Regions from separate parts of the Variovorax multivorans genome, predicted to be linked through region 1. Evidence: predicted binding sites of a transcription regulator. Region 1 holds the regulator's gene; each other region holds the start of a gene.
What was found. The regulator sigma-54, encoded in region 1, starts transcription at its own class of promoters, with help from an activator protein. The targets are predictions, from matches to a motif close to TGGCANGNAANCTGCTTT.
Positions count from the first base shown of each region.

Region 2: the regulator sigma-54 is predicted to act here: its motif matches at 4,749-4,766, upstream of ACSFCA_RS01635 (flavin monoamine oxidase family protein).
Region 3: the regulator sigma-54 is predicted to act here: its motif matches at 3,937-3,954, upstream of ACSFCA_RS19850 (ammonium transporter).

Region 1 covers NZ_JBPJZL010000015.1:33,090-43,346, reverse strand. Annotated here, with positions in the region: gene argS (arginine--tRNA ligase) at 1-90, shown strand, start outside; gene ACSFCA_RS29990 (SPOR domain-containing protein) at 104-868, shown strand; gene ACSFCA_RS29985 (thiol:disulfide interchange protein DsbA/DsbL) at 1,011-1,658, shown strand; gene lptA (lipopolysaccharide transport periplasmic protein LptA) at 1,814-2,527, shown strand; gene lptB (LPS export ABC transporter ATP-binding protein) at 2,524-3,318, shown strand; gene rpoN (RNA polymerase factor sigma-54) at 3,336-4,937, shown strand; gene ACSFCA_RS29965 (phospholipase D family protein) at 4,948-6,555, shown strand; gene ACSFCA_RS29960 (LysE family translocator) at 6,566-7,210, opposite strand; gene ACSFCA_RS29955 (YceI family protein) at 7,227-7,868, opposite strand; gene ACSFCA_RS29950 (YceI family protein) at 7,933-8,520, opposite strand; gene ACSFCA_RS29945 (cytochrome b) at 8,520-9,113, opposite strand; gene ACSFCA_RS29940 (sensor histidine kinase) at 9,201-10,257, opposite strand, start outside.
Region 2 covers NZ_JBPJZL010000001.1:342,182-352,438, forward strand. Annotated here, with positions in the region: cobalamin riboswitch at 34-293, opposite strand; gene ACSFCA_RS01620 (ClcB-like voltage-gated chloride channel protein) at 349-2,067, shown strand; gene ACSFCA_RS01625 (RidA family protein) at 2,082-2,603, opposite strand; gene ACSFCA_RS01630 (c-type cytochrome) at 2,670-3,092, opposite strand; gene ACSFCA_RS01635 (flavin monoamine oxidase family protein) at 3,118-4,713, opposite strand; gene ACSFCA_RS01640 (hypothetical protein) at 4,819-5,043, shown strand; gene ACSFCA_RS01645 (cell division protein ZapA) at 5,040-5,372, shown strand; gene ACSFCA_RS01650 (sulfite exporter TauE/SafE family protein) at 5,678-6,499, shown strand; gene ACSFCA_RS01655 (universal stress protein) at 6,575-7,000, shown strand; gene ACSFCA_RS01660 (AraC-like ligand-binding domain-containing protein) at 7,007-7,969, opposite strand; gene ACSFCA_RS01665 (carbon-nitrogen hydrolase family protein) at 8,158-9,162, shown strand; gene ACSFCA_RS01670 (phenylacetaldoxime dehydratase family protein) at 9,180-10,244, shown strand; gene ACSFCA_RS01675 (malonate--CoA ligase) at 10,255-10,257, opposite strand, start outside.
Region 3 covers NZ_JBPJZL010000007.1:170,679-180,935, reverse strand. Annotated here, with positions in the region: gene ACSFCA_RS19870 (pseudouridine synthase) at 1-280, shown strand, start outside; gene ACSFCA_RS19865 (M23 family metallopeptidase) at 343-1,242, shown strand; gene ACSFCA_RS19860 (hypothetical protein) at 1,272-1,607, shown strand; gene ACSFCA_RS19855 (M14 family metallopeptidase) at 1,618-2,553, opposite strand; gene ACSFCA_RS19850 (ammonium transporter) at 2,664-3,866, opposite strand; gene ACSFCA_RS19845 (LytTR family DNA-binding domain-containing protein) at 4,029-4,922, opposite strand; gene ACSFCA_RS19840 (acyltransferase family protein) at 5,087-6,307, shown strand; gene ACSFCA_RS19835 (PaaI family thioesterase) at 6,237-6,671, opposite strand; gene ACSFCA_RS19830 (suppressor of fused domain protein) at 6,811-7,905, opposite strand; gene ACSFCA_RS19825 (hypothetical protein) at 8,023-8,841, shown strand; gene ylqF (ribosome biogenesis GTPase YlqF) at 8,857-9,819, opposite strand; gene ACSFCA_RS19815 (cell envelope protein SmpA) at 10,033-10,257, shown strand, end outside.

The sequences.
Region 1 (10,257 bases):
CTGGCCCGCCTGGCGCTGGTCGCCGCGACCGCGCAGGTGCTGCACAATGGCCTCGCGATTCTCGGCGTCAGTGCGCCGAGCAAGATGTGAACCTCCCCTCACCATGAAGAAGACAACCAGACAACGCGGCAACATCGTCATCGGCCTGATCATCGGGCTGGTGCTCGGCCTGGGCGTCGCGCTGGGCATCGCGGTCTACGTGACCAAGGTGCCGATCCCGTTCGTGACCAAGACGCAGCGCGGCGGCGCCGAGCAGGACGAGGCCGAGGCCCGCAAGAACCGCGACTGGGACCCGAACGCGCCGTTGGCCGGCAAGGCAGGCGCCGCCAAGCCGGCGCCCGCACCCACCGGCCCGGTCAACCCCGTCACCGGCGAGCCGGCCACCACGGCCGTGGCCCCTGCCACCGCCCCACCCACGACTGCACCGCCGGTCCCCGTGGTTGTGGCGCCCAAGCCGCCGCGCCCTGCGCCGGTACCGGCCGAAGCCAACGCACTGCCGCCGTCGAACGATCCGCTGGGCGACCTGGCCCGGGCGCGCTCGGGCGGTGGCTCCAGCTCCGGCAGCACGACCACAGCGTCGGCCGCACCCAGCAGCAACAGCAATGCCGGCAGCAGCAGTTCGGGCCCCGATCCGTTCATGTACTTCGTGCAGGCCGGCGCCTTCCGCACCACCGACGATGCCGAGGCGCAGCGCGCCAAGCTGTCGCTGATGGGCGTCGAGGCCAAGGTCACCGAGCGCGAGCAGGCGGGCCGCACCGTCTACCGCGTGCGCGCCGGCCCCTTCAACAAGAAGGACGACGCCGACCGCCTCAAGGAGCGGCTCGACGGCGGCGGCATGGATTCGGCGCTGGTTCGCGTGCAGCGCTGACCCGGCAGCCGACGCAAATAGCCCCTAAGCTTCGCCGCGCGGCGTTTGCCGCCACCATCCACTGCCTCGGGCGCGCTGGACACGGGGGAACTCCCCGCCGCGCGCCGGCTCAGTCTGCCGTAACAACTGGAGAGCTCTTTCAATGAAACGTCGTGACTTTTCGCTGGCCGCCACTTCGCTCGGGCTGCTGTCCCTGGCCGCCAACCCGGCCCACGCCCAGGCGCGCGCGCCCAAGGCCGGCACCGAGTACCTGGTGCTCGACAAGCGCGTGCCGGTCGACGCGCCCGCCGGCAAGATCGAGGTGGTCGAGTTTTTCTCGTACAACTGCCCGCATTGCAACGACTTCGAGCCGGCGCTGGAAGCCTGGATCAAGACCGTGCCCAAGGAAGTCGCCTTCCGCCGCATCCCTGTGCCTTTCGTGGGCAACGACGTCGAAGCCAAGCAGCGCCTGTACTACGCGCTCGAGGCCATGGGCAAGGTCGACGAATATCAGCCGAAGGTGTTCAACGCGATCCACGCGCAGCGCCAGAACGTGAACGGCGACGCCAACATCATTGCCTGGGCCGCCGCGAACGGCCTGGACGGCGCCAAGTTCAAGGAAGTCTTCACCTCGTTCGGCGTGGCCAGCAAGGCCAAGCGCGCCTCGCAAATGACCGACGCCTACAAGGTGGCTGGCGTGCCGGCAATGGCCGTGGCCGGCCGCTGGTATGTGGACGGCGAAACCGCCGGCAACATGACCAAAGTGCTTCAGGTCGTGAACTACTTGATCGGCGAAGCAAAGAAGGGCTGACCCCCCCAAGATCGCGGACCGGCGGAGCCGGTTCCGCGGTGTTCCTGAGAGGAATCCAGGAAGAAAGTCAAGCCCGCATCGGCGGGCTTTTTCATCTGTGCGTGCGGGGCTGACGCAATCAGCCGCATACAATGCCGAGCAAGTTTCGTGCCTCTATGACATTGCACTCTCACCCCACCACTCCCTTCTTCCGTCGCATCGGCCGCCTGGCTGTCGGCGCGCTGTTGCTGGCCGGCCTTGCCTCGGGCGCACTGGCCGAAACCGCCGACCGCACCAAGCCGATGAACATCGAGTCGGACTCGATGCGTTACGACGACCTGAAGCAGACCAGCGTGTTCACCGGTAACGTGCTCGTTACGAAGGGCACGATCATCATCCGTGGCGCACGCATGGATGTACGCCAGGACCCCGAGGGCTACCAGTACGGCGTGGTCACGGCGGCTCCGGGCAAGCGGGCCTACTACAAGCAGAAGCGCAACGCGCCCGACGAGTGGATCGAGGGCGAATCGGAAGTCATCGAGTACGACAGCCGTGCCGACAACGTCAAGTTCATCCGCAACGCCACCATGCGCCGCCTGCTCGGCGCCACGCCGAACGACGAAAGCCAGGGCGCGCTGATCGTCTACGACCAGAGCAACGACACCTACACGGTCAACGGTTCCACCGTGCCGCCGAACACCGCCGTCAACGCGTCCACCCCGGGCGGGCGCGTCAAGACCATCCTGACCCCCAAGGCCGCCACCGCACCGGCGGCCGGTGCCTCGGCCCCGGCCGGTGCGAAGGCGGCGCCGCCGGCGCCCACGCCCGCACCCGGCAAGGGCCTGCGCCCGAGCACCACGCTCAGTGACCAGGGAGAAACCCGCAAGTGATCGAAACCGCTGGAACGCAGGACGCCAACGGCGCACCGGGCAGCCGCCTGATCGCGCGCGGCCTGAAGAAGAGCTATGGCAGCCGCACGGTCGTGAAAGACGTCTCGCTCGACGTGCAGAAGGGCGAAGTCGTCGGGCTGCTCGGGCCGAACGGCGCGGGCAAGACCACCTCGTTCTACATGATCGTGGGGCTGGTGCGCGCCGACGCGGGCGACATCAGCATCGACGGCGAGCCCATCGCCCACATGCCCATTCACCGCCGCGCCCGCATGGGCCTGAGCTACCTGCCGCAGGAAGCCTCGATCTTCCGCAAGCTCACGGTCGAGGAAAACGTGCGCGCCGTGCTCGAGCTCCAGAGCGAGCCCGACGAGAACGGCAAGATGGCGCCGCTGTCGAAGCAGCACATGGACGAGCGCCTGGCCGAACTGCTGGCCGACCTGCGCGTCGACCACCTGCGCGATTCGCCCGCGCTCGCGCTGTCGGGCGGCGAGCGCCGCCGCGTCGAAATTGCGCGTGCGCTGGCCACGCAGCCGCGCTTCATCCTGCTGGACGAGCCCTTCGCCGGCATCGACCCGATCGCCGTGATCGAAATCCAGCGGATCATCAGTTTCCTGAAGGAGCGCGGCATCGGCGTGCTCATCACCGACCACAACGTGCGTGAAACGCTGGGCATCTGCGATCACGCTTTCATCATCAGCGACGGGCATGTGCTGGCACAAGGCACACCCTCGGAGATCGTCGACAACGCCGAGGTACGCAGGGTGTACTTGGGCGAACACTTCCGCATGTAAGGGCGGGGGCGGTTCCCATGAAGCAAGGGCTATCCCTTCGCGTTTCGCAGCATCTGGCGTTGACGCCACAGCTGCAGCAGTCGATCAGGCTGCTTCAACTCTCCACGCTCGAACTGAGCCAGGAGGTGGAGCAGATGCTCGACGAGAACCCGTTCCTCGAGCGCACGGCTGAAGAAGCGGCGCGCGAGGAATTCGGGCTCGACACGGCCGATGCCCCGGTGCCGCGCGACGACGGCGGCGATAGCGGCGACGGCGAGAGCGACTTCGCTTCCCCCGCCGCCAGCGCGTCCACTGCTTCCACCGAAACAAGCACCACCACCACGGCCGACACCGACGGCCCCGCCGCCGAAATCACCGAGCGCGAGCCCGACTGGGAAGGCGACGGCACCGTCGACATGGCGCCCGACGACAGCGAATGGGGCAGCGACGCGCCCGCGCGCCAGAACAACCTGGGTGATGACGAACGCGCCGACGCCACCGAACTCGCGCGCAGCCAGGAATCGCTGCAGTCCTTCCTGCACCGCCAGGCGCTGAGCCTGCGGCTGAACGAAAACGACAGCGCCGCGCTGCGCTTTCTCATCGAATCGCTCAACGACGACGGCTACCTCGAAGACTCGCTGCCCGCACTGGCCTCGGGCCTGGCCGGCGACGACAACGACCAGTTCGACGACCTCGTGCATCACTTTCAGGTGGCGCTCGGCCTGCTGCAGAGCCTGGAGCCGGCCGGCGTCGGCGCGCGCGACCTCGGCGAATGCCTGGGCATCCAGCTGCGCGCCCTGGCCCGCGAGGACGAGACCGACGAAGAAGAGCTGGTCCGCAAGATCGCCATTGCCATCTGCAAGCAGCCAATGGAGCTGCTCGCGCGCCGCGACTTCAAGCGCCTGGCCACGCTCACCCGCAGCAACGAGGAACTGGTGCGCTCGGCGCTGCAGATCATTGCGCGGCTCGAGCCCAAGCCGGGCCGGCGCTTCGTCGACGTCGAGCGCAACATCGTCATTCCCGACGTCATAGTCACCAAGACGGGCCGCGGCACCAACGTGAAGTTCCGCGTTATGCTGAACCCCGAGGTGATGCCGCGCCTGCGCGTGCACGACATCTACGCCGGCGCACTCAAGTCGCACAAGGGCGAAGGCAGCCAGGCGCTGTCGCAGCGGCTGCAGGAAGCGCGCTGGTTCATCAAGAACATCCAGCAGCGCTTCGACACCATCCTGCGCGTGAGCAACGCGATCGTCGAGCGGCAGAAGAGCTACTTCGTGCACGGCGAGCTTGCGATGCGTCCGCTGGTGCTGCGCGAGATCGCCGACGAGCTGGGCCTGCACGAATCGACCATCTCGCGCGTGACCACCGCCAAGTACATGGCCACGCCCTTCGGCACGGTCGAGCTCAAGTACTTCTTCGGCTCGGCGCTGGGCACCGAGACCGGCGGCAATGCATCGAGCACCGCGGTGCGCGCGCTGATCAAGCAGTTCGTCAGCTCGGAGAGCATCAAGAAGCCGCTGTCGGACAGCCAGATCTCCGAGATGCTGAAAGAGCAGGGCATCGAGTGCGCGCGTCGCACCGTGGCCAAGTACCGCGAGGCGCTGCGCATTGCGCCCGCCAACCTTCGCAAGGCCCTGTAGAAAGACGCCGATGACCCGTCGCCTGCTGTCGCTGTCGCGTTGTGGGCATTGGGTTTTCGTCATGGCGGCGGTCTTGCTGTTCGCAGGCTGCGCCACATTGCCCGACGAGGCACCGCGCCCGCCCACCAAGGCCATGACCGTGTCGGCCGACACCGCTCTCGGAAAGATCGCGCTGGCCTCGCAGCCCGACCCCGACCTGAGCGGCTTTCGCCTGATGCCCGGCGGCGACTTCGCCTTCGATACCCGCATCCAGCTGGCCCGCCGCGCGCAGCGCACGCTCGACGTGCAGTACTACCAGATCGAGAACGACGAGACCGGCCGCTACCTGATGCGCACCCTGCGCGATGCCGCACTGCGCGGCGTGCGCGTGCGGCTGTTGATGGACGACCTCTACACCTCCGGCGAGGACGAGCTGCTGCTCGGCCTCGCCGCCACGCCCAACGTGGAGCTGCGGCTGTTCAACCCGTTCCCGGCCGGGCGCGGCAGCCTGCTGAAGCGCTTCAGCGCCTCGCTCTTCGACTTCAGCCGCGTCAACCGCCGCATGCACAACAAGCTGTTCATTGCCGACGGCGCGATGGCGGTGGCGGGCGGGCGAAACATCGGCAACCAGTACTTCAGGCGCACCGCGGGCGAGAACTTCCTCGACCTCGACACCTTCGTCACCGGCGCGCTGATCCCGCGGCTGGGCAGCCTGTTCGACCAGTACTGGAACAGCATCTACGTGCGGCCGGTCCAGTCGGTGGTGGCCAGCGACCTGTCGCGCGAGGAACTGCAGAAGCGCTTCGACGTCGCCACCGGCCCCGACACCACGCCACCGCCGCCGCCGCCCGCGCCCAACGACCTGCTCGGCTACAGCCCGATGGCGGAAGACCTGAACGCCGGCAAGCTCGGCCTGATCTGGGCCACCGCAGAGGCCTACGCCGATTCGCCCGAGCGCGTGATCGGCAAGACCGCCTCCTACGGCGGCGTGCCGTTGCTGGACGTCGACAGCGTGCGCTACAACGTGGTCGAGCAGATGCGCCGCGCGCGCTCCGAGGTGACCATCGTCTCGCCCTACCTCATTCCGGGCGCCTCGGGGTTGGAGGTGATGCGCGAGATCCGGGGCCGCAACGTGAAGATCAGCGTGGTCACCAATTCGCTGGCCGCCACCGACGAGCCGCTGGTGCACACCGCCTACCGCCGCTACCGGCCCGACATGCTCAAGCTCGGCGCCGACCTCTACGAGCTGAGTTCCACCCGCACCCGGCGCAGCGTGCGACTCGGCCTGTTCGGCACTTCGGTAGGCAGGCTGCACGCCAAGTCGGCGGTGATCGACCGGCGCATTCTTTTCGTCGGCTCGATGAATTTCGACCCGCGCTCGGAGACGTACAACACCGAGATAGGCCTCTTCATTCGCAGCCCCGAGATGGCGCAGCAGGCGCTGAAGCTCATCGACGTGCTCAAGCAGCAGGGTGCGTACCGGCTGCGCTTTGCCGAGGGCAGCAACGAGTCGCGCATCGAATGGGTCAGCGACGATGCCGGCAAGCTCACCGTGCTGACCGAGGAGCCCGACTCCGGCTTCTGGGACCGGACCATGCTCGAGATTCTGGCGCCGCTGACGCCGGAGAGCCTGTTGTAGCGTAGGCCCTTCAGGTGCCGCGTACGGCCGACCACACGAGCCGCAGTCCCAGCAAGCCCATCACGCCGCCGGCTGCGCGGTCGATCCAGACCTTGTAGCGCAGGTAGGCCGAACGCGGCGCCGCCGAGGACAGTGCGAGAGCGACGATGGCGTACCACCCCGTCTCGATGCAGAAGATGACTGCCGGCACCGCCAGTGCCAGCACCAGCGGCACCTCGCGCGGCAGGAAGGCCGCGAAGATGCTGGCGTAGACCACGGCAGTCTTCGGGTTGCTGACCTGCGTGGCCAGGCCCAGCAGGAAGGTGTGGCCGCTGCGGCCCTGCTGGCGCGGCGAGGCGCCCGTTTCCTGCGTCACCGCCAGCGGCTGGCGCGCGCCGCTCCATATCCGGATGCTCAGGTAGACGAGGTAGGCGCCGCCCAGGCCCTTGATGGCCACGTACAGCGTCGGCACGGCCAGGAACGCCGCCTGCAGCCCGGCCAGCGCGGCGATCGCGAAGACCAGCCCGCCAGCGCCCATGCCCAACGCGGCAGCCAGTCCGTCGGCGCGAGAGCTCACGGCGGTGCGGGCCACCATCACGAAACTTGGGCCGGGGCTCATCGCGCCCACAGTCATGGCGCCGGCGATGCCGAGCAGGGAAAGGGTGGTGTCCATCATGGCCTTGCCTCCCGTGTCACTGCACGTTGACCGCTTCGACCTGCACCAGCAGCTTCACCTTGTTCTCGAAGCCGAAGTTCAGCCCCCAGGTGATGCCCCAGTCGCTGCGCTCCACCGTGGTCTCGAAGTCGCCGCCGCACACCTGGCGGTTGATCAGCGGGCTCAGGTAGCAGTTGAAGCGCACGGCCTTCAGCGTCACCGGTTTGGTCTGGCCCATCAGCGTGAGCGTGCCGGGCACGTCGACCACCTTGTCGCCGCTGAAGTCGATGCGCTCGGCCACGAAGCGGCCGGTCGGAAACTCCGCCACGTTGAAGAAGTCCTTGCTCTGCACGTGGCGGTTGAGCAGGTCGACGCCGGTGTTGATGGAGCTGATGTCCATCGTGATGTCGACCTTGCCGCTGGCGCCGGTGCCGTCGATCTGCACCGAGCCGTCCTTGGTGCTGAAGCGCCCGCGGTTGGTGGTGGTGCCGTAATGGCCCATTTCGTACATCACGAAGGTGTGCGTCGGGTCGACGACGTAGTTGGCGTTTTTCACCGGTCCGCCCGTGGGCTTTGCGGCCACGGCTGGCGCGAACCCCGATGGCTGTTGTTCCTGTGCGCTGGCACCGGTGAACGCGGCGGACGCCGACAGGGCCATGGCGAGAAGAAGCTTTTTCATGGCGGTGGTGGTGTGGATCATGAAAGAGAAAAACGGATGGAAGAAGGCGGATCGGCCAGGCGGTTCACAGCGGCCCGAGGCCCGCGAGCGTGAACTTGAAGCGCACCTGCACCTCGTTGCCGACCATCGATGTGTCGGTCCATTCGCCGTCGCCCACCTTGTAGTCGAGCCGCTGGATCGTAAAGCTTCCGGTGGCCACCGCGTAGTTGCCGCCGGCCGCTGCGATGCTGACGGGCACCGTCACGTACTTGGCCGTGCCCTTGATGGTGAGCTTGCCCGCCATCTCGAACTTGCCGTCGCCCAGCGCCTTGATGGCGCTCGACTGGAAGCTCGCCTGCGGGAAATGCGCGGCGTCGAACCACGACTGCTTGGGCAGCTCGGCATCGCTCATCGGAACGCCGAAGCCGGCGCTGGCCGTGTCGATCTGCAGCGCGACGCTGCCGCCCTCGGGTTTCTTCGGATCGAAGGCGACGTGTGCGTCGAACTTCTTGAACGTGCCTTCCACCGGCACGCCCATCTGCTTGGTGACGAAGACGATCTGGCTCTTGTCGGCGACGAGCTTCGCGGCCGCAGGCTCGGCGCCGGCCGGCAACGCGATGGCGAAGGCCAGCGCCGCGAGCGGCGGCAAGAGGCGGAAAAACAGGCGCTTCATCATCGAGCAGATTCCTTGCGTGGCCCCGGCCACATGCGTTTCAGAAGACCGTCGCGGTCGATCCAGTGGTGCTTGAGCACGGCAGCCACGTGCAGCAGCGTGACGCCCGCCAGCACGAAGGCGCAGTTGCGGTGCAGCGGCTGCAGCACCGCCTCGGCGAAGTCGTGGTCGACCGGCACGAAGTCGGGCAGCGGCAGCACGCCGAACCACGCGACCGGCATGCCCATGGCCGAGCTGTAGGCCCAGCCGGACAGCGGCACCGCGAAGAACAGCAGGTACATCAGCGTGTGGCTGATGCGGTAGCCGGCCAGCTGCAGCCGCGTCATGCCGGGCGGGAGCGCCGGCGGGCGGTGCCCCAGCCGCCACAGCAGCCGCAGCGCCGACAGCGCGAGGATCGTGACGCCCGCCCACTTGTGCCAGCTGTACACCTTCAGCCGCAGCGGCGAGAACGGCAGACCCGTCATGTAGAGCCCGACGCCGAACGAGCCGACGATCAGGGCCGCGAGCAGCCAGTGCAGCGCGATCGCGAGCGGGTCGTAGCGCGGGTTGCGTGGATCAGCGGCGAGGAGAGGGGGGGATGTGTCGGTGGACATCGAAGGCAGGGCTGGCGGCCTGTGCGCGGAGCATATATCGGAAGCCATGACAGCACAGCAGGGCCCGTGCCAGCCCGGTGGCCTCGGTCAGCTCCGCAGCTGCTGCTGCGCCTTCAGCAGCACGCCGCGCAGTTCGTCCGGCTGCACCGGCTTGCGCAGCGCATGCCAGCCGCGTTCGGCGGCCAGCCGCTGGGTGGCTTCGTTGATGTCGGCCGAAATCAGCGCGATCGCGAGCGACGGCTTCTGCCGCTGCAGCTTCTCGGCCAGCGCGATGCCGTCGAGCGCACCCGGCAGGCGGATGTCGCACAGCGCCGCGTCGAGCGCGCGCAGGTCGGCCAGCGCCAGCGCCTCGGCGGCGCTGGCATAGACGCGCGGCTCCACTTCCCATTGCAGCAGCAGGGCCGAGAGGCTGTCGGCCACCACCGTGTTGTCTTCCACCACCAGCACGGCGAGCCCGGGGCGCAGCGGCGTGCGCGTCGCCTCGTCGCCATCGTCCTGCGCCACGGCAGCGGGGCGCGCCGCCACCACCGCGCCTTCCGGCGCTGCAGGCAGTTCGAAGCTGAACACCGACCCTCGCCCCGGTGCCGAGCGCAGCGACACCTCAATGCCGAGTTGCGCCGCCAGCCGCCGCACGATCGCCAGGCCCAGCCCATGGCCGCGCTGCAGGTTGCGCTCGACGTTGCCGATCTGCTCGAAGTCGTTGAACACGCGCTGCTGCGCGTCGGCCGCGATGCCGATGCCGCTGTCGCGCACCTCCACGCGCCAGGCCCGGGCGGTGCCTCGTCGCCGCGCCCGCACCGCCAGCAGCACGCGCCCGCGCGGCGTGAACTTGACGGCGTTGTCGACCAGGTTGGCGAGCACGCGGCGCAGCGACACCGTGTCGCTCCAGGCGATTGCATCGTGCGGGCAGCGCACCAGCACGCGGCCGTCGCCCGCCTGGCGCGCCAGTTCCTGCAGCAGCGGCGCCAGCGCCACCGCCGCCGGGCGCAGCGGATCGACCGCGGCCTCGATGCGGCCGATTTCCAGCAGCTGGTTGGTCAGCCCTTCGAGCGCCTGCTGCGCCCGCGCCAGCGAGCCCACCGTGTGCTGCACCGCCTCCATGTCCGCGCCGTTGTTCAGCTGCTGGCGCAGCACCTCGGCCTGC
Region 2 (10,257 bases), on a different contig from region 1:
ATGGCCGCCCCATGCACAGATCAAATCGCGCATGCGGCAGCCGCCTTGTTGGCCGGTATCCGGGCTGGCAGAAAGGCCCCTCTTCGCCTTCCCAGGCGCCTGTTTCAGGGCGCCCAGTGGCTTCGATGGAAAGGGGTTGGCGCCTTGCGGCGCCGTCTGCTTGACCGTTGCGGGGGCAGCGCAGGCGGCTTCGGCCTTGTTCCGACCTGCTGAGGTCGGGGGCTTCCACTCCTGCTTCCCGTTGAACCGCGGCGCGTGAACCACGCCGCAGGCACCAACGGGCGGGATTTTATGCCCTGCCGGACGCCGCTTAAGTCGAAAGTTGCGACGCCGCTAACATCGACGGCCATGATGCGGCCCGCCTCGGTATTCCTCAATCTTCGTTCGGCGCTGCAGCGTGTCTTCGGTGTCTCGGGCTGGCAGTCGATGCTGCTGTGGTCCATCGTGGCCGGGTTGCTCGGCACGCTGGCCACCGAACTCTTTCGCGCGGCGCTCTATCACTTCGAGCACCTGGTGCTCGGTCCCGGCGAAGGGCTGGTGGCAATGGCGAAGCACCTGCCATGGTGGGCGCGCATCGCCTGCCCCACGCTGGGCGGACTGGTGGCCGGCGGCCTGCTGGTGCTGGCGAAACGCGTCGCCTTGCGCAGCGCCGCCTCCGACTACATGGAAGCCATCGTGCTCGGCAACGGGCGCATTCCAGTGGTTCAGACACTGGTGCGCAGCGCATCGTCGCTGGTGAGCATCGGCACCGGCGGCTCCATCGGGCGCGAGGGCTCGATGGTGCAGCTGGCGGCGCTGGCGTCGTCTCTGCTGGGGCGGGTGTTCCGCTTTCCGGTCGAGCGGCTGCGGCTGCTGGTGGCCTGCGGCGCGGCGGCCGGCCTTACCGCTGCCTACAACGCGCCCATTGCCGGCGCCTTCTTCGTCGCCGAGATCGTGCTGGGCTCCATCGCGATGGAAAGCGTGGGGCCGATCATCATCGCCTCGGTCGTCGCCAATGTCGCGATGCGGGCCCTGCCCGGCTACCAGCCACCGTACAGGATGCCGGCGTTCCCTGAAATTCACGGCACCGAGGTCGTGCTGTTCTGCGTGCTCGGCGTGCTGCTGGGCTTTGCGGCGGTCGGCTTCCTGCGCGCGCTGCAGGGCAGCCGCGCGCTGTTCTCGCGCTTGCCGGTTGCGCTGCCATTGCGGCTGGCATTGGGCGGGCTTGTGATGGGCGCCGTGTCGGTGCCCATGCCGGAGGTCTGGGGCAACGGCTACAGCGTGGTCAATTCGGTGCTGCACACCCCCTGGCCGTGGACGCTGATCGCGATGGTGCTGGTCGCCAAGGCGGTCGCCACGATGGCCACGGCCGGCTCGGGTGCGGTGGGTGGTGTGTTCACGCCGGCGCTGTTCTTCGGCTGCATGGTCGGCGCGCTGTTCGGCCTTGGCGTGCAGGCACTGTGGCCAGCGGCCACCTCGGCACCGTTCGCCTATGCCATCGTCGGCATGGGCGCGTTCCTCGCGGGCGCGACGCAGGCGCCGCTGATGGCGATCCTGATGATCTTCGAGATGACGCTGAGCTACCAGGTCATGCTGCCGCTGATGGCGGCGAGCGTCATCGCTTATTTCGTCGCGCGCTCGGCCAATGCCGGCTCGATGTACGAGATCACCCTGCACCGCAACGAGCAGCGGGACACGCAGATGCGCCTGCGCGGGCTGCACATGCGCGACCTGGTTCAGCCTGCCGAAACGGTGGTTGGCCCGGAGGCGGACCGCGAAGCGATGAGCAGGCTCTTCCTGCAGCACCCGGTGAAGTACCTGTACGTGGTGGACGCGGGCAACCGCTACCTCGGCGTGGTGCCGCTTTCGGCACTCGGCACGGCGCCAGCAGAAACGACCGCGGGCGCCCTGCTCTCGCAGACCATCCAGCCGATCACCGCCGACACCGGTCTGGGCGAGGCGCTGCAGCGCTTTCTCGACCACCTGGGCGAGCGGCTGCCGGTGATCGAGAGCGCCGACAACCCCGCGCTGCTGGGCGTTGTCGCCAAGAGCGCGCTGCTCGCCACCTACGTGCGGCTGAGCGAGTAGCGCAGCACTGCTTTTTACTTGGCGGGACGCACCGCCATCACCTCGATCTCGACCAGGTAGGCCGGGTTGGCGAGCGCCGCCACCTGCATCGCTGAGCGCACCGGTAGCCGGGGCTGCGCGGTGGTGCCGAAGAACTGGGTGTAGCCCTCCATGAAGCCGGCGAAGTCCATCTTGTTGTCCTTGGCCGGATCGCCGACGAGAAACACCTGCATCTTCACCACGTCGCCCATCGTCAGGCCCAGGCCTGTGAGGCTCTTCTCGATGGCCTTGAGCACACCGACGGTCTGGCCCTTGGTGTCGCCGCCATAGGCCGCCGCGCTGTTCTTGGGCGCGGTCGCGTCCTGCAGCGGCGGCACCTGGCCCGAGAGGTAGACGTTGGTGAACGAAGACGGCACTTCCACCGCCGCCGAGATCGGGAAGGTGGAGTTCGGAATGCGGTGGCGAATGATTTCATCGGCCGCATGGGCGGCGCCGGTGCCGGCTGCGAGCAGTGCGGCGACGAGCGCCAGCTTCTTCGTGATGGAGGTCATGGTCATGCGTGTTGTCTCTCTGCTGGGATGGATGAATGAAAGGTCTGCCAGGCATCAAAAGAAGAAGGCCGATCAAGGCCGCAGCTTCTTGACGCTCTCCGCCGCAATGGCGTCAGGGTACTGGTTGCCGAAATGGGTGCGCGCGTAGCCGACCACGGAAGCGATCTGCTCGTCGCTCAGCATCTTGCCAAAGGCAGGCATGCCCTTCTGGCCGTTGATCACCACGTAAAGCGGGTATTCCGCGCTCGCGAGCCGCGGGTTCGAGGCGAGCGGCGGATAGGCGCCTGCGCCCTTCGCCCCTTGCCCTTGCGCCATGTGGCAGCCCTGGCAGGTCGCGCGGTAGATCGCCTCGCCCGAGCTCTCCTGGAATCGGGGGCCGACGGAAAAGACGGGCTCCGGAGACTGCGCGAAAGCGGCCTGGCCGGCCACCGAGGCCAGCGCACCCAGCGAAAGGCCGAGCAGCGCGCGCTTGAAGGTCGTGATGTTGTTGTTCATGGTGGGTGTGTCCTTCACTCGGCTTTCACGCGACGGCGCGGGCATGCAGCCGCTGTATGGCGTCGAGCGACGAGAGCAGTGCGCCCTCCTGCCAGGCCGGAATGTAGGAAGCGTGCTCGCCGGCCAGCGCGATGCGACCATCGACCTGGCACAGGTTCTTGTAGTGCTTCTGGCGCGTCTCGTCGGTCCATATGCCATAGCAGCCGTGCGTGCCGGGCACCCGGTGCCAGCCCACCGATATGCCGTTGTCGAATTCGCTCGCGTACTGCGGATGCAGCTGCGTGCCGAACTCGACCGCGCGGCGCACGCGCTCCTCGGGCGCCATGGCGGTGAATTCGTAGGAGTTCGGGCCGTCGAACACGTAGGCGCCCAGCACCACCGACTTGCCCTTTGCGCCGTAGCGCGTCGAGGGGTACGAGATGCGCGAGATCGGCAGGTCGGTGTAGCTGATGCCGCCGTAGATGTGCTCGTCTTCTTCCCAGAAGCGGCGCTTGAACTGCAGGCCCACCTTCACCGATGCGCCGTAAGGCACGGCGTTGATGGCCTCCTGCATTGCCGAGCCCACCTGGATGTCGATCTGGCTCAGCACAGACAGCGGAATGGTGCACAGGCACCAGTCGGCCTTGGCCTGCGTGACTGCGCCGCCCTTCGATGCATCGGTGTAGGTGACCGTCACGCCGCGGTCGTTCTGCTCGATCTTCGTGACCTTGGCGCCGTAGCGGATCAGGCTGCCGACTTCTTTCTGGAATGCCTTGGCGATCATGTCCATGCCGCCCACGGGCTGGAAGATCGCGCTCTGGAATTCGTAGTCTTGCCCGCTGGCGATGTAACGCCAAAGGTTTGATTGCAGCAGCTCGCTCATGTCGAGCGGCTTCGACGGCTTGGCCAACGGCATGAGGCCGCCGCCCGCATCGACCTCATAGCCGCGGCGATCGCTGCTGATGGTGCCTTCGAGATAGCGGAACTGCGTGTCGAGCGCACCCCAGCGGCGCAGGCCTTCGAGCAGTTTCTCCTTGTCTTCCTTCGTCAGTGCCGCGTCGAGGTTGCCTTGCGTCGTGGCCTTGCCGAGCAGTTCGGCGACGTAGCCCTGGTAGTCGGCCTGCACGTGGCGGTAGCGCTGCGGCTTGCCGCCGTAGGCCTTGCTCGAATGCACCAGTGCGTTGTAGTTGACCTGGACGAAGGGCTCCAGCGCCACGCCCAGTCGCTTGCAGTAGCCCAGCACCGCATGGTGGTGATAGGGAATGCGCCATGGTCCCGGATTGAAGTACTCACCCTTGGCGAAGCCGCATTGCTGCACGGCGCCACCCAGCTCGGTGAAGGTGTCGCCGCCGCGCAGCGTCCAGCACCGGCCGCCCGCACGATTGCTGAACTCGAGGACCTTGACCGAGTAGCCCGCGTTGCGCAGTTCGAGCGCGGCGGCCATGCCGGCCAGGCCTGCACCAAGAACCAGCACCGACGCACCCTTCCTTGCGCCATCGAGCTTCGGTGGTCCGCTGTAGTTGGATTCGGCGGCAAAGCCCAGCGAGGTCATCGCCTGGTACATCGCGCCGCCCCCTGCGGTCTTGCCAATGAGCGTAAGCAGGTCGCGCCGACTGAATAAAGTGTTGTTCTTCGTGGTCATTGACTGGCTATTGGAGTTTGAAAGGCAACTGGAAGGCAGCAGAATCCATGCCACGCCCAGGCCCCGCCTGGGGGCCGCTTCCTTGGGAAACTACAATCGCCAACCATGCCCGCCTCCAGCCCTATCGATCAGATCGCCGAGCGTGTTGAACGACTGCTTGTGCGTCACGAAGAGGTGCAACGCACCAATGCGCTGCTGCAGGAGCAGGTCGATGCGCTCACGCGCGAACGCGACGCCCTGAAGTCGCGGCTCGTTGCGGCACGCACGCGCCTCGATGCCCTGCTCGAACGGTTGCCGGCTGAACCACCCTCCGAAGATTCCCCCGCATGAAGCAGATTGAAGTACAGATCATGGGCCAGAGCTATCTGCTCGGCTGTCCCGATGGCGGCGAGGCGCAGCTGCGCGAAGCCGTCGAACGCGTGGACGCAGCCATGTGCAAGATCCGCGATGCCGGAAAAGTCAAGGCCCGCGACCGCATTGCAGTGCTGGCTTCGCTGAACCTGGCATTCGACCTCGCCGCGCAGCAGGCCGCTGTTGCCGCAGCGCCCGCTGCACCAGTTGCCACTTCGGCTGCAGACAGTGTCGAAACCGACGCGAAGGCCACGCAGCTCATCCAGAAACTCGATCAGGCCCTGGCTGGCGATGGACATTTACTCTGAATAAGGCTCGCACGAAGACGGACGAGGCGTAAAATCCAATCCGTCTGCAGACTGTGTCGGGCTTAATATTTCCTTGTTCCAATGCTCTCCGGAGCCGGGCTTGGTACATCGCTCGACGGGCGTGATCATCTCGCGTCAGATGAACCCGAAGTCCTGCTGCCCTCGCCCACCTGAACCCTGGTTCAGGATGCGGGTCCGGCACATCACCTGCAGACACCTTTTCCTGCCACGGCCCCCTGCATCCACTGCTCGGGGCCGTTGCTTTTTCCAGCCCCTCACTTCCCTTGCGTGACTTTCCCGTGAATATCGCTGCCCTGCTCGACCCCCTCCTGATCGCCGAACTCGCCGCTCTCGGCCTCGGCACCGGTTTTCTCGCGGGCCTGCTGGGCATCGGCGGCGGCATGCTGATGGTGCCGTTCATCACGATCATCATGGGCCACCGCGGCGTGCCGGCCGACCTCGCGGTGAAGATGGCCATCGCCACTTCGATGGCGACGATCATCTTCACTTCGGTGTCCAGCGTGCGTGCGCACCACCGGCGCGGCGCGGTGCGCTGGGACATCGTGCGGCGGCTCGCGCCCGGCATCGTCATCGGCAGCCTTGCTGGCAGCCTGGGCGTGTTCTCGCTGCTCAAGGGCACGGCGCTGGCCATCTTCTTCGCGCTGTTCGTGGGCTTCTCGGCCACGCAGATGTTCCTCGACAAGAAGCCCGCGCCCACACGGCAGATGCCGGGCACGGGCGGCCAGCTCGCGGCGGGCGGCGCGATCGGCTTCATCTCGGGCCTGGTGGGCGCGGGCGGCGGCTTCATCAGCGTGCCGTTCATGACGTGGTGCAACGTGTCCATTCACAACGCGGTGGCCACCAGCGCGGCGCTGGGCTTTCCGATTGCTGTGGCGAACGTGCTCGGCTATGCGGTCAGCGGCCAGTCGGTGCAAGGCCTGCCGGCCGGCTCCTTCGGCTACATCTGGCTGCCCGCGCTGGCGGTGATTGCGCTGTGCAGCGTGTTCACCGCACCGCTGGGTGCGAAGGCGGCGCACAGCCTGCCGGTGAAGAAGCTCAAGCGCGTGTTCGCGAGCATCCTGTATCTGCTCGCGGCCTACATGCTCTGGAAGGGCCTGCACGGCTGATCCGGCCGGGCAAAGCCCTTCGGGCCTGAGGTACGCCCCGTTGCGGTGCGCGGAGCCGCGCCGTATAAGGGTTTCATGAAAATCCTCATCGCCGTCGACGGCAGCGCCTACACCCGCAAGGCGCTCGACTACCTGCTTGCCAATCGCGCCATGTTCGTGGACGGGCACCAACTGGTGGTGGTGCACGTGTGCACCGGCATCTCGGGCCACGTCGCACGCCACCTGAGCAAAGAATTGGTGACGGACTACTACGCCGAGGAAAACGCCAAGGTGCTCGACCCGGTGAAGGCGCTGTTCGCCGAGAGCGGCGTGAGCAACTACACGATCGACTCGCGCCACGGCCATGTGGCCGAGGAAATCCTCAAGTCGGCCGCGGCGGCGCAAGTGGGGCTGATCGTGCTCGGCACCCATGGCCACGGCATCTTCGGCCGCGCGCTGATGGGCTCGGTCGCCACCAAGGTGGTCGCCGAAACCAACACGACGGTGATGCTGGTCCAGTAGCCCTTCTTACTGCATGCGCTGCTGCCGCCATTCGCGCGGCGAGCAGCCGAAGCGCTCGCGGAACGCGCGGCTGAAATGCGCCGCGTCGTTGAAGCCGCGGCCATAGGCAATCTCGGCCACCGGCCGGCCCGCGAGGCGCGGCTCCAGCAGGTCTCGGCTGCACGCCTCCAGCCTGCGCTCCCAGATGTACTGCGACGGTGTCAGCGGCTCGCTCCTGAACACGCGGTGGATGTGACTCACCGACACGCCCAGCCCGGTGGCCAGCGTGCCCACCGACAGCGAAGGATCGGCCAGCTGCTCGTCGATGAGCCGCTTCACGCGCGCAAGGTGATACGCCGTGAGATTGCTGAGCGACGGCGCACTCGCCGCAGGCAGCGTCTGCAGCCCCGCCACCAGGATGTTCTGCACACCGTTGGCCACTGCAAGTGCCGATGCGGGCTGCAGCGTGTCGATGTCTTCGCGCAGCGTGTGGATCATGCCCAGCAGCAGGTGCCCCGCGCCCGCGCGCCCCGACACCGTGGTGGCCGTCAGCGCCTCGGTGTCGCGCAACTCGCTGCGCAGGCGTTCGCCAGGCAGCTTGAGCACGATCTGCTCGAAGGATTCGTCGAACAGCAGCTGATAAGGCCGCGTGCTGTCGTACAGCGCGAAGTCGCCGGCCGACAGCACGGCGTCGCGGCCGTCCTGCCGTACCACGCCACGGCCACGCGCCTGGATGCTCACGAGAAAGTAGTCGTCGCTGGAGTGCGAGATGTGCCCCGGCGTGCGCATCACCTTCTGCGGGCCCGAGGTGACGACCGACACGTCGAGGCCCGGCAGCGTGTGCTGGCGGATGCTGCCTTCGAAATCGCAGCTATCGCCTTCGCGCACCGGATCGCAGCCTAGCTGCACGTAGACGTTGCAGATCATGTCGGTCCAGTAGGCAAGCCGCTGGTCCCGCGGGACGGCGTCGGTGCTGAGCAACTGGTTCATCTGGGTTCCTCGGAAAGCCTCAACAGCAAAGGCATGCAACGCTGGAACAAGAACGCCGCCAATCCGGGTCAAGGCGTTCCGGCGGCGCGAATTTACGCTTCAAGCAACCCGCATGCCACAGCGCAAACCCGGTGCGTCGTGCGTGCGGCAGACGCTTCGTTACTTTCATTGCATCTGGAGAACTCACCATGCCCACCACCGTCCACCCCAAGCTGCGCGTTGCCGCCGTGCAGGCCGCCCCCGTGTTCCTCGACCTCGACGGCACCATCGACAAGACCATCGACCTGATGGCGCAGGCCGCGAAACAGGGCGTGCAGCTCATTGCCTTTCCCGAGACCTGGGTGCCCGGCTACCCGTGGTGGATCTGGCTCGATTCGCCGGCCTGGGGCATGCAGTTCGTGCAGCGCTACCACGACAACTCGCTGGTCGTCGGCTCGGCCGAGTTCGACCGCATCAGGGAGGCGGCGCGCAAGCTCAAGATCTGGGTGTCGCTCGGCTACAGCGAGAAGGCGGCGGGCAGCCTCTACATTGCGCAGGCGCTCATCGATGATCAGGGCAACACCGTGCAGACGCGGCGCAAGCTGAAGCCCACGCACGTGGAGCGCACGGTGTTCGGCGAAGGCGATGGCGCCGATCTGCACGTGGTCGAAACGCCCATCGGCAACATCGGCTCGCTGTGCTGTTGGGAGCACCTGCAGCCGCTCAGCAAGTACGCGATGTATTCGCAGAACGAGCAGATCCACTGCGGGGCATGGCCGAGCTTCTCGCTCTACCGCGGTGCGGCCTACGCGCTGGGCCACGAGGTCAACAACGCGGCGAGCCAGGTATACGCCGCCGAGGGCGGGTGCTTCGTGATCGCGCCTTGCGCCACCGTGTCGAAGGCGATGAGCGAGCTGATATGCACCGACGCCGGCAAGCAGCAGATGCTCGGCGTCGGCGGCGGCTACGCACGCATCTACGCACCGGACGGCTCTCCGCTGGGCACGCCGCTCGCCGAAGACGAAGAAGGCCTGGTCATCGCCGACATCGACCTCGGCATGATCTCGCTCGCCAAGGCGGCTGCCGACCCAAGCGGCCACTACTCGCGGCCCGACGTCACCCAGTTGCTGCTCAACAAGACGCGCCGCGAACCCGTGGTGGTGCAGCACACGCCCGAGCCTGAAACCAGCGTGCCCGAGCCAGTTGCGGCCTGAACCCACGGAGGCACGCCATGGAATCAGCCATTGCCGAGCACCTGAAGTGCCCTCGCACGCGGCATCGCCGCGTGGAAGACGACTACACGCCGCCCTACCCCGTGTGGTCGGCCCGTGCGCCCACGTCGGTGAAGCAGGCCGTGATGGGCTACTTCGGCGTGCAATCGCGCGGCCCTGAAATGCAGGGCCGCGCCTGCGCCGCGCTGATGAAGATCGCCCGCGACTTCGCCCTGCCCGACGGCCCGGGCCACCACGACCTGACGCACTACGTCGATGCAGACGGCTTCGACAACATGATCGCCATCGCCTACTGGAGCGACGCCGCGGCCTACACACGCTGGTGCGCCACGCCCGCCATCGATGCCTGGTGGCGCTCCGACGAGCGACTCAACGAAGGCCTTGGCTACTTCCGCGAGATCGCGTCACCGCGCGTCGAGCACTTCGAGACCATGTTCAACACGCCAGACCGCTTCGAGGGCGTCGGCGTGGTCATGGGCGAGGTCAGCGGCGAACTGCAGGAGCACGGCTATTGGGGTTCGATGCGCGACCGCATCCCGCTGTCACAGACCGATGCGATGGCACCTTCGGGCACGCGTGCAGTGATTGCCGGCACGCCGGCTCCGCGCCAGCGCGTGCGCATCGCGGGCCACGAGAACATCGCGATGATCCGCTCCGGCCAGGAATGGACCGACACCACCGGGCAGGAACGCACGCTCTACCTGCAAGACATGGAGCCGGTGCTGCGCGAGGGCATGGACTTCCTGCGCGACCAGGGCCTGGGCATCGGCTGCTACAGCAACCGCTACATGCATCACCTCGATGCGCAAGGCGCAACGCTGCAGAAGTCGTTCGGCCTGAGCTACTGGCGCTCGCTGGCCGACATGGAGCGCTGGGCCGAGTCGCACCCCACGCACGTCGCGATCTTCGGCAGCTTCATGCGGTACGTGCAGGCGCTGAACTTCCAGCTGCAGCTGCGCGTGTACCACGAGGTGTCGGTGCTGAAGGCCGACGAGCAGAGCTACGAGTACATCAACTGCCATGCACGCAGTGGGCTGATGAACGGGCTCGCGCCCGTTGCATGAGCCGATTCGATCA
Region 3 (10,257 bases), on a different contig from region 1:
CGCCTCCTTGCGTAGCGGCGTGCAGCTCAACGATGGCCTCACACGCCCGGCGAGGGCGCGGCTGCTCGACCCGCCGCCCGAAGTGTGGGAGCGACAGCCGCCCATTCGCGAGCGCAAGAGCATTCCCACCGCGTGGCTGGAGCTGGCGATCAGCGAAGGCCGCAACCGCCAGGTGCGGCGCATGACGGCGGCCGTGGGGCTGCCAACGCTGCGCCTGATCCGCGCCGCCATCGGGCCTCATACGCTCGACGGACTGGCGCCCGGCACCTGGCGCGAATAAACGACTGACGCGGCGACGCACGAACAGCCGCACAACCTTCATTCATTCTTCAAGCCTCTTCCATGCACATCCCCGATCTCGCTCCCCTCGTCCTGAACCGCCGCAGCACCCTGCTCGGCGTCATCGGCTTGCTTGCATTGCCCGCAACGCACGCCAACGCCGCAACCCCGGCCAAGACGAAGAAACAACCGGCTCAATCCGGTGTGTGGCCACACGCGTCCCAGGTTCCGGGCGGCGTGGCCCGCCTGTCACTCGGCCCATCGGCGAAGCGGCCGCAGGCCTTCGCAGGCGATGTGCCTCTGCTGGTGCTGGGCGATGCCATCGAATGGACCGCACTGGTCGGCATTCCGCTCGCAGCCGAACCCGGCGAGGCCAGCGTCGCCGTGCGCGCCGAAGGCAAGCCCGAGCGCCAGATCGCCTACACGGTGGCCCCGAAGCAGTACCGCGAACAACGCCTGACGGTGGCGCCGCGCACGGTCGACCTGTCGCCCGAGGACCAGGCCCGCTACGAGCGCGAACGCGACCACCAGGCCACCGTGATGGCCACGCTCACGGACATGCGGGCGGATGCGTCACTGCAGATGCGCGTGCCCGTGCCGGGCCGCCGCTCCAGTTCGTTCGGCCTGCGCCGCGTGTTCAACGGCCAGTCGCGCAATCCGCACAGCGGGATGGACATCGCGGCGGGCACTGGCACGCCAGTGCTGGCGCCGCTACCTGGGAAGGTGATCGATACGGGGGACTATTTCTTCAACGGCGGCACCGTGTGGCTCGACCACGGTGGCGGGCTGCTCACGATGTACTGCCATCTGAGCCGGGTCGATGTGAAAGTCGGCGATGTGCTGAAGACCGGCGAGCCGCTGGCTGCCGTGGGCGCGACCGGGCGGGTGACGGGGCCGCACCTGCATTGGTCTGTGATGCTGAATCGGGCGATGGTGGACCCGGCGCTGTTCATTGCAGCCTGAGGCAAACAGGCGACCGGATCAGCCCAGCCATGGCCAACAGCCACACGCCACAGCCTCTCTTCGCCGAAGCCTGCCTCGACGCCTCGGTCTCGCCTGCCTCGCGCCGCGACATCCTTGCCCTGCTCAACAACCGCCTGCACCCTGCACTGCAGAAAATCGTCGCGGCAGAAGTCGCGTCAGGCAACCGTGTCAGCGACGCCGGCATCGACTGGCCCGACCCGGGCTCGGTGCACGCCACCCTGCGCAACCACTTCGGCGATCGCCATGCGGGAGCAGAGGCCACGTTCAGCCTCTGCAACGACCCGCACTACTGGCATGCCGACTACAGCACTACCGAAAAGCCGCGGCACCTCCTGATCTGCTGACCAACTGGTCTCAGATCGGCTTGGTAAGGTAAACCGCCTCGCGCCCCACGATCGCGCGCTGCGCCGGCATGAAGATCGTGCAGTCGTCGCACAGCGCGCGGATTTCCTCGTCGCCGTTCGTCGCGATCAGCTCGCCCTTCGCAAAGGTCTCGAAGCCGATCAGCGGACGCACGAACGCAAAGTCCGCCGACTTGATGACATACGTCTGCAGCAGCTGAAAACGCCGCTGCGGCTCGGGTGCCGGCGTGGCCGGGTCCTTCTCGACGAGGCCGAAATACGCGAGGAAGTCGTAGGTGACGGCAGTGGCCAGTTCCGACGCGGAACGCAAGAAGTGCTGGCCGCACTCGACCACCATCGCCACGCCCTTGCCGTCCGGGCCGCCGTGGCTACCGTACTGGATCAGCGGCGTGCCCGAGCCCAGGCCGTCGGGCATCACAAGGTGCACCGACGGGCGGCCGATGGCCAGTGCGACCTTGGCGTTGCGCTCGAACGCCGGGTACACCCAGAACGGCACGACGGGCTGGCTGGTCGAATGGATGTCGAGGATGTGATCGGCCGCGTCCACCACCGGACGCAGGATGCGCGCACGGCTCAGCTCGGGGCTGTCTTCGGTGCCATCGAGCCATTCGGGCGACCAGATGCGGTTGAGGTTGTGCACGAGCTGGCGGCTGTCGAAGGGCAGCGCCTCGTTGAACGACTCGTACGCTGCCACGTTGGCAAAGCTCACGGTGAGCGTGCCGATCTTCGGGCGCACGTCGTTGTCGAGCAAGTGCGTGGCCGCCGTCATGCCGCAGATCTCGTTGCCGTGCGTCAGCGCGTTGATCAGCACGTGCGGGCCGGGCTTGCCGGACTCGAAGCGGTGCACGTAGTCGACGCCGGTGTTGCCCTTGCGGTAGGCGGAGAGGTCGCGGGGGAGGACTTCGAGGGCGGGGGGAGATTGGGTCATGGGCGTCAGGAAATGGAACGAAGCGGTCCGGCAAGTTTGCTACAGGGCGCGCGTTCGTGCTGAGCGGCCCTGCGCGAAGCAAACACAGACCCGCCCTGCCGCACTGGTGACTACCAGTTGACCTCGCGCTCCGGCGTCGCCGAGATGTGGTGGATCGACAGGTCAGCGCCGTCGTATTCCTCCTCCTGCGACAGCCGCAGCCCCAGCGAGGCCTTCAGCGCGCCGTACACCGCCGCGCCCGCCAGCCCCGCCCATGCCACGCCGATGACGGTGCCGATGAGCTGCGCCCACACGTTCACACCGCCAATGCCGCCCAGCGCCTGCGTGCCGAAGATGCCCGCCGCGATGCCGCCCCAGGTGCCGCACAGGCCGTGCAGCGGCCACACGCCGAGCACGTCGTCGATCTTCCATTTGTTCTGCGTGAGCGTGAACATCTTGACGAAGATCGCGCCCGCCACGCCGCCCACCACCAGCGCGCCCAGCGGGTGCATCAGGTCGGAGCCGGCGCACACGGCCACGAGCCCCGCGAGCGGGCCGTTGTAGACGAAGCCCGGGTCGTTCTTGCCCATGGCCAGCGCCACCAGCGTGCCGCCAACCATCGCCATCAGCGAGTTGACGGCCACCAGGCCCGAGATCTTGTCGATGCTCTGCGCGCTCATCACGTTGAAGCCGAACCAGCCCACGCACAGCACCCAAGCGCCCAGCGCGAGGAACGGAATGTTCGACGGCGGATGCGCACTCAGCGAGCCGTCGCCCCGGTAGCGGTTGCGCCGCGCGCCCAGCAGCAGCACCGCCGGCAGCGCCAGCCAGCCGCCCACCGCGTGCACCACCACCGAGCCCGCGAAGTCATGAAACTCATGGCCGGTGAGCGAGGCGATCCAGCCCTGGATGCCGAAGTGCTTGTTCCAGGCAATGCCCTCGTACAGCGGGTAGACGAAGCCGACGATCACCGCCGTGGCGATCAGCTGCGGCCAGAACTTGGCGCGCTCGGCAATGCCGCCAGAGATGATGGCCGGAATGGCCGCCGCGAAGGTGAGCAGGAAGAAGAACTTCACCAGCTCGTAGCCGCTTCTTGCCGACAGTTCGGTGGCGCTCACGAAGAAATGCGTGCCGTAGGCCACGCCGTAGCCGACCAGGAAATACACGATGGTCGAGACCGAGAAGTCGACCAGGATCTTCACCAACGCATTGACCTGGTTCTTCTTGCGCACTGTCCCCAGTTCGAGAAAAGCAAAACCGGCGTGCATGGCCAGGACCATGATGGCGCCGAGAAGGATGAACAGCGCGTCTGCGCCCTGTTTGAGTGCGTCCATTGGAGCTTCTTGCTGATTTTTGGTTTGAATTGGTGCGCCGCACCCGAATCACCCGGAGCAGCGGGCCAATGAAGCAAAAATGGTGCCTAAAGCTCTTCTATGGTGCGAAATGAACCAATAACGGGCTTTTCTCAGCCCTTCGCGCACCGGATCGGCACCGGATCAGCCCGCGCCAGCGCGCAGCGCGTCCCGGTAGCGGCGGCTGCAGGGCACGGTGGTGCCGTCGTGCATGTGCAGCCGGGCGTCGCCACCGTCCAGCGGCTCGATTTCCTTGATGCGGCCCAGGTTCACGGCGTGGCTGCGGTGCACGCGCACGAAGCGGGCGGGGTCGAGCTGGGTCAGAAAGTCGGTGAGCGTGGCGCGCAGCAGGTAGTCGTGGCCGTTGACGTGCAGGCCGACGTAGTTGCCCTCGGCCTGGAGCCAGTCGATGTCGGTGGCGGCGATGAGAAATTCGCGGCGCAGCTTGCGCACCAGAAAGCGCTCGGGGCGCGCGGGCTGCGGGGTTTCGGCTTCGACTGGCTCCGGCTCCGCCGGGGCTTCGGGCGCATCGAGCACCCGTGCCTCGCCCTGCAGCCGCAGCATGAACAGCCGGTACGCCCAGATGCCGAAGACGATGCTCACGTACACCCGCACGTCCTTCAGGTACTCGTAGCCCCACTGGCTCACCCAGCCCCCGAAGTCGTAGTGCTCGCCGGCCATGGCATAGACCAGCGCCCGCAGCCCGAACATGCCCACCACGTGGATCACGCTGAAGACCACGCTCGCCACCGCATGCCAGGCCACGAAGCGCAGCACGTGGCCACGCACCAGCGGCGACAGCCGGCGCTCGACGGCAACCAGCGCCGGAATCAGCAACAACAGCACGAGGTGGCTGGACCCCTCCCAGGTCGCAACTTCCCAGTTGGCACGCGGCACGGCGCGAGTGCGCATGTCGATGATCGCCACCATCGTGCTGAACACGGCCTGCAGCGCCATCCACACGATCCAGAACGCCACCTCCACATAGCGGCGGACCGGCTCGTAGCGCTCGTACAGGTTCTTGCGGGGGTCTCCCATGGCCGGGATTCTCGCGAAAACGAGCCTTCGAACGGCGCTTTTCGTCCCGTCTCGTCCCTCCAGGCCACCGCTCGTCACAAAACGGGGGGCATCCATCCCCCGGGTGCGCCACACCGAGGCCACGAGGCCGAGCATCGCTGCTCCCAGCTTCGAGGAGTCTTCCGATGACCGCCCAAACCCTCCCGCCCGACCATCGCCGCCACGACATCGACGCCCTGCGCGCGCTGGCCTTCCTGTTCGTCATCCTCTATCACGTGGGCATGTACTACGTGGCCGACTGGCCCTGGCACCTCAAGAGCCCGCATGCAGCCGAATGGCTGCAGTGGCCGATGCGCATGCTGAACCTCTGGCGCATGGATCTCGTCTTCCTGATCTCCGGCGTATCGCTCGGCTTCCTCAGCCGGGGCCAGGGCACCTGGGGCCTGCTGCGCAGCCGGGGCCTGCGGCTGATGCTGCCGCTGGCCTTCGGCATAGCGGTGATCGTGCCCTACCAGGCCTATGCGCAGGGCGTGGCCAACGGGCTGGTGGTGCCGGGCTTCGGCGCCTTCCTGCTGCGCTATTTGTCGATGGCCGAGCCGTGGCCGAAGCGGGCCTTCGACGGCGCGGAGTTCGGCATCACCTGGAACCATCTCTGGTACCTGCCCTACCTCTTCACCTACACGGCGCTGGTCGCGCTGACCCTGCCGCTGTGGAACTCCGCCGCCGGCCAATGGCTGCGCCGCGGCTTCAACGGCCTGCGCGGCTGGAAGCTGCTCTTGCTGCCGGTGGTGCCGTTGCTGGTCTTCACGATGCTGCTGGCCTCGCGCTTTCCGCCCACGCATAACCTGGTGCGCGACTTCCACCTGCACAGCCTCTACTTCACGATGTTTCTCTACGGCTACTGGATGGGCGTGGACACCGGCGTGTGGAAGGAACTGGAGCGGCTGCGCCGCGTGTCGCTCGCGCTGGCGGTCGCGGTGATCGTCACTTTCATCGCGCTGCGCACCGGAGCGAAAGGCCCGGCCTCCGGCCCGCTGATGGACACCCTGCGCATGCTCTACCTGTGGCTGGCCGTCGCCACCATCCTCGGCCATGGCCACCGCTACCTGAACCGCCCGTGGCCCTGGCTGCGCTGGGCCAACGAATCGGTGTACCCGTGGTACGTGCTGCACCAGACGCTGATCATCGTCGGCGTGACCGCGCTGGCCCCGCTCGCGCTCGGACCGGTGATCGAACCAGCGCTGCTGGTGCTGCTGACGCTTGTCGGCTGCTGGGCGCTGACGGACGGGCTGATCCGCCGCTTCAACCTGCTGCGGCCGCTGTTCGGGCTGAAGCTCAGGCGCGCGGCTTCAGCTGAAGCTCGTCCACAGGAACGAGGATTGCGTTCCCCGTCGCCACGAGCTTGAGCGCGTCTTCGCCCTTGCCTTCGGGCTGCGCATAGAGCTCGGACGCGACAAACACCTGCTTGCGTCCGGCCTTCGCCACGCGCCCGCGCGCCACGAAGGCACTGCCCACCGCGGGCGACATGAAGTTCACCGAAAAATGCGACGTCATCACGCGGCCTGCCAGCGTACCGGCCGCGTAGCCGCTCACGGTGTCGAGCAGCGCGGAGATCATTCCCGCGTGGAGGAAGCCGGCAAACTGCCCCATGTCCTCCGCGCGCCAGTTCATGCGCAGTTCGGCCTCGCCGTTGCCGGCCTGGGTGGCCTCGATGCCGGCCCAGCGATTGAAGGTGGCGGCCTCGTTGACGGCCTTGAAGGTTTCGAGCATGGCGTGTCCTTTGCGAGTGGGGCAGGGAGTGGTTCATGCCACTCTACGAACCGCACAGGACAAGCACCGTCACGCGCGTGACGAACGGGGTCGCGCGCAGTTGCATTGGCGACAGCGGCGCCACGGCGTTGACCGGCAATCAGCCGACCGTGCGCACCACATTCCCCTGCGGATCTCTGATCGTCGTCTTCTGGACTTTCCAGCGCACGGCGCCGAAACCGGGCACCTCGTACGTGCCCGCAACCGGCTTCAGTGTGCGGGCCAGTTCGCGCACGGCGGCGTCGCTCAGGTGCAGCGTCAGCTTGCCGTCTTCCTCGGCCACGCGGTCGGCATCACCATGCTCGAAGACCAGCGCGCGCTCGCGGCTCGCAAAATGAAACCCGCGGCCGAAGGGCAGCCGCAGTGGCAGCAACGCGACCAGTTCGTCGACCTGGCGTGCGCCGATCGTGATCTCGGTGAGCGGCGCGCGCAGCAGCCGCTTGCTCGTCTCCCAGCCGAGCACGTCGGTGAAGAGAAAGCCGCTGGACGAACCGTCGCGCGCCGCGCCCTCCTCCACGCGCCGACGCACATCGGGGTCGTCGAGTAGCGAAGGCCGCGCGAGGTCGGTCACCCACAGCGGCATCGCGGGCAGCAACGCATCGAGCAGCTTGCGCGTGTCCCAGCGCTTGCATGCCCGTTCCTCGTCTTCCGTCAGCCCGACGACCTGGAGGAAACGCATGCGCCCGTTCGGCGTGTCGATGGCCGGCAGCTCCGGGTCGAACACGAAGCCCATCGAGCAGATCAGCGTCTCGCGCTCCAGCGCGATGGGGCCATTGGCGGTCATCCAGTGGCCGTCGTCGAACACGTTGCCGCTCTTGAACACGTAGCGCGCGAGGTTCTGCAGAAAGTTGATGGCCCATGCAGGCGGCTCGGCCTCGTCGGGCTCGCAGGCCAGGCGAAAGGTCAGCTCGAAGCCGTAGCCGCTGGTGTCGGCGTCGCTCGATTCCTTGGCGTACAGCTCGCTGAGCCCATAGCTCAGGTAGTGCCAGTGCGGCACCGGCTCCATGCGCTTCCACACGCTCACGCCGTCGAGCGGATCGGGCCCGCCGAACATCCACTTGAGGACCGTGGCGTAGTGCTTCGGCTCCTGGCCCGGATAGAGGCGCTCCAGTGCGGCGGTGATGGCGTCCCAGCCCGGCGAGAGGTTTTCGTCGTCGCCAGCGTTGTCGTCCTGGCCCTGCGCTGCTTGCGTCATGTCGCTCCTTGCGGTGTCTGTCGATGGCGGCAAGCCTACACCGGGCCATCCTCAGGCCCGTGTCAGGCCGGCGTGGCATCCTCGGGCGTCGAATTGCTTTTTTCGGGAGACAGCAACGTGAGATGGATCCATCGGCGAGACGCATTGGCCCTGTCGGCCGCCTGCGCCGCGTCCGCCCTGCTCGCCGCAACAGGCTGCGGGCAGAAAAACGTGCCCGCCGCCTCCGCACCGACTCAGCCTTCACCCGGCAGCATCGAGATCACGCAGGCAGACATCGACTGGTTCCGCCGCAGCCGGGCCGAGTGGATCGACTGCGAATCGGGCGCGCCGGGCATGGTGCCGCCCGACATGTCGCTCGAACAATACGAAGACCTGCTCGACGGCGGCAGCTCGCCGGCCTTCGACCGCTTCGTGAACGTGACCACCGCCTTCTTCCTGCATGCGAGCTTCGTCGCCGGGCACTACAGCTTCGAGCCGCCCTTCGCCCAGCGCGCGGCCTTCGACGTGACGGACGAGCACATCCGCCTGCTGCGGCGCGCGAACTGGCTCAGCTTCCTCATCGACTGCAAGCGCCCCTACGGCGACTTCACGCATTTCGAGATCGACATGGCCGACATCCTCGGCCTGCCGGTAACGAAGGACGCAAAGGGCTACGCGCAGATCGGCAAGGATGCGGAAAAGCGCATGGACGCGCTGCATGCCGACATGCTCCCGACGCTGCAGGCGTACATCCGCTTCGCGCGGCTCAACCCCGGTCGCTACGTGGTGCCCGGGCGCGGCGTGGCGCAAACGGCGGGGCGGCCGCTGTGCCGGCCGGTGTCGGCCACGCGCCTGGCGATGTATCAGCGTGCGCTGGCCGCCGCCGGCCCGCGCTCCGATTCGCACCGCGTCGCCGCGCTCGACGAAGCCGCCAGGGCGCTGTTTGCGCTGGACTGACCTGCTGGCGTTGCCTCAGGCGTCCTGTTCGGGCGCAGTCTCGGGCTTCGGCTTGCCCTTTTGCTTGCGCGCGGCCTTCTTCGCTGCGCGCTCGGCGTCGGCACGCTGGCCGTCGGCCAGCCACAGCGCGAATTCGTCGGGCGTTTCGAGCGTGACGCGCCCGAGGTTGCCGGCGCGGAACTCGTGCATCGCGATCTCCGCCGCCTTCTGCAGGTTGACCTTGCCCTTGCCCAGCAGCGCGCCGCGCTTGCGGCCGATGGTGTCGAGCAGCGACTCGTCCTTCATGCTGGCCATGGTCTCGGCGTCGAGCTCCACGAGCTTGAAGCGCGCGGCCACGCCGGCGGCGTAGTGCGTCTTGAGATAGTTGAGCAGCTCCAGCGCCACCTCTTCCTCGTCGAAGGCGTTGCGCCCCACCGCACCGCTGGCCGCGAGGTTGTAGCCGCTCTTGGGCACGATGATGCGCGGCCACAGCATGCCGGGCGTGTCCCACAGATAGAAGTCGTCGGCCAGGGTGATGCGCTGTTCGAGCTTGGTGATGCCGGCCTCGTCGCCGGTCTTGGCCTTGCGCCCGCCGGTGAGCGTGTTGATGAGGGTGGACTTGCCCACGTTGGGAATGCCGCAGATCAGCACGCGCATCGGCTTGGCCATGCCGCCGCGATTGGGCGACAGCTCGTGGCAGGCCTTCACGATCTGCTGCGCGGGCGTGGTCTGGCTCGCGTCCAGGCCGATGGCGCGCGTGGCGGGCAGCGCGTTGTAGTGCGCCAGCCAGAGCACGGTGCGCGCGGGGTCGGCCAAGTCCTGCTTGTTGAGCACCTTGAGCGTGGGCCGGCCGGCCGTGAGTTCGGCCAGCATCGGGTTGGCGCTGGAGCCAGGCAGGCGCGCATCGAGCAGCTCGATGACCACGTCGATGTCCTTCACCCGTTCGGTGATGGCCTTCTGGGTCGAATACATGTGACCGGGGAACCACTGGATCGCCATCGATGGGCTCTTTCTTTCGCGCTGTCTCTGTCTGGGAATGGGGTGGCCCGTCAAGGGGCCGGGTGCGCATTGTGAACTGCGAACCTGAACGGGAGCTTGTTGCTACGCTTTCGATAGCTGCAAGCGGGCATTCTGCCTTCGCTTTCGGCTTGTTCGACCCTAGAATCCGCGCGCTGCTCTCCGCAGCAATTCAAACAACTCCGAGGGAAATCCATGTTCAAGCGCCTTGCCGCTGCCGCCCTGCTGGCAGCCACCGTCGTGCCCGTATCCGTCGTCCACGCCCAGCGGCCCTCCCCGCCGCCCGGCCAGCTGATCAACGGCTTCCTGTGCTGCAACATGCGCACCTACGGCGACTCGATCAGCGACATCAACTACGACGAGCAGGGCACGCGCATCGTCGCGGTGGGCACACCGGCGCGCATCACGGCCTACGACTTC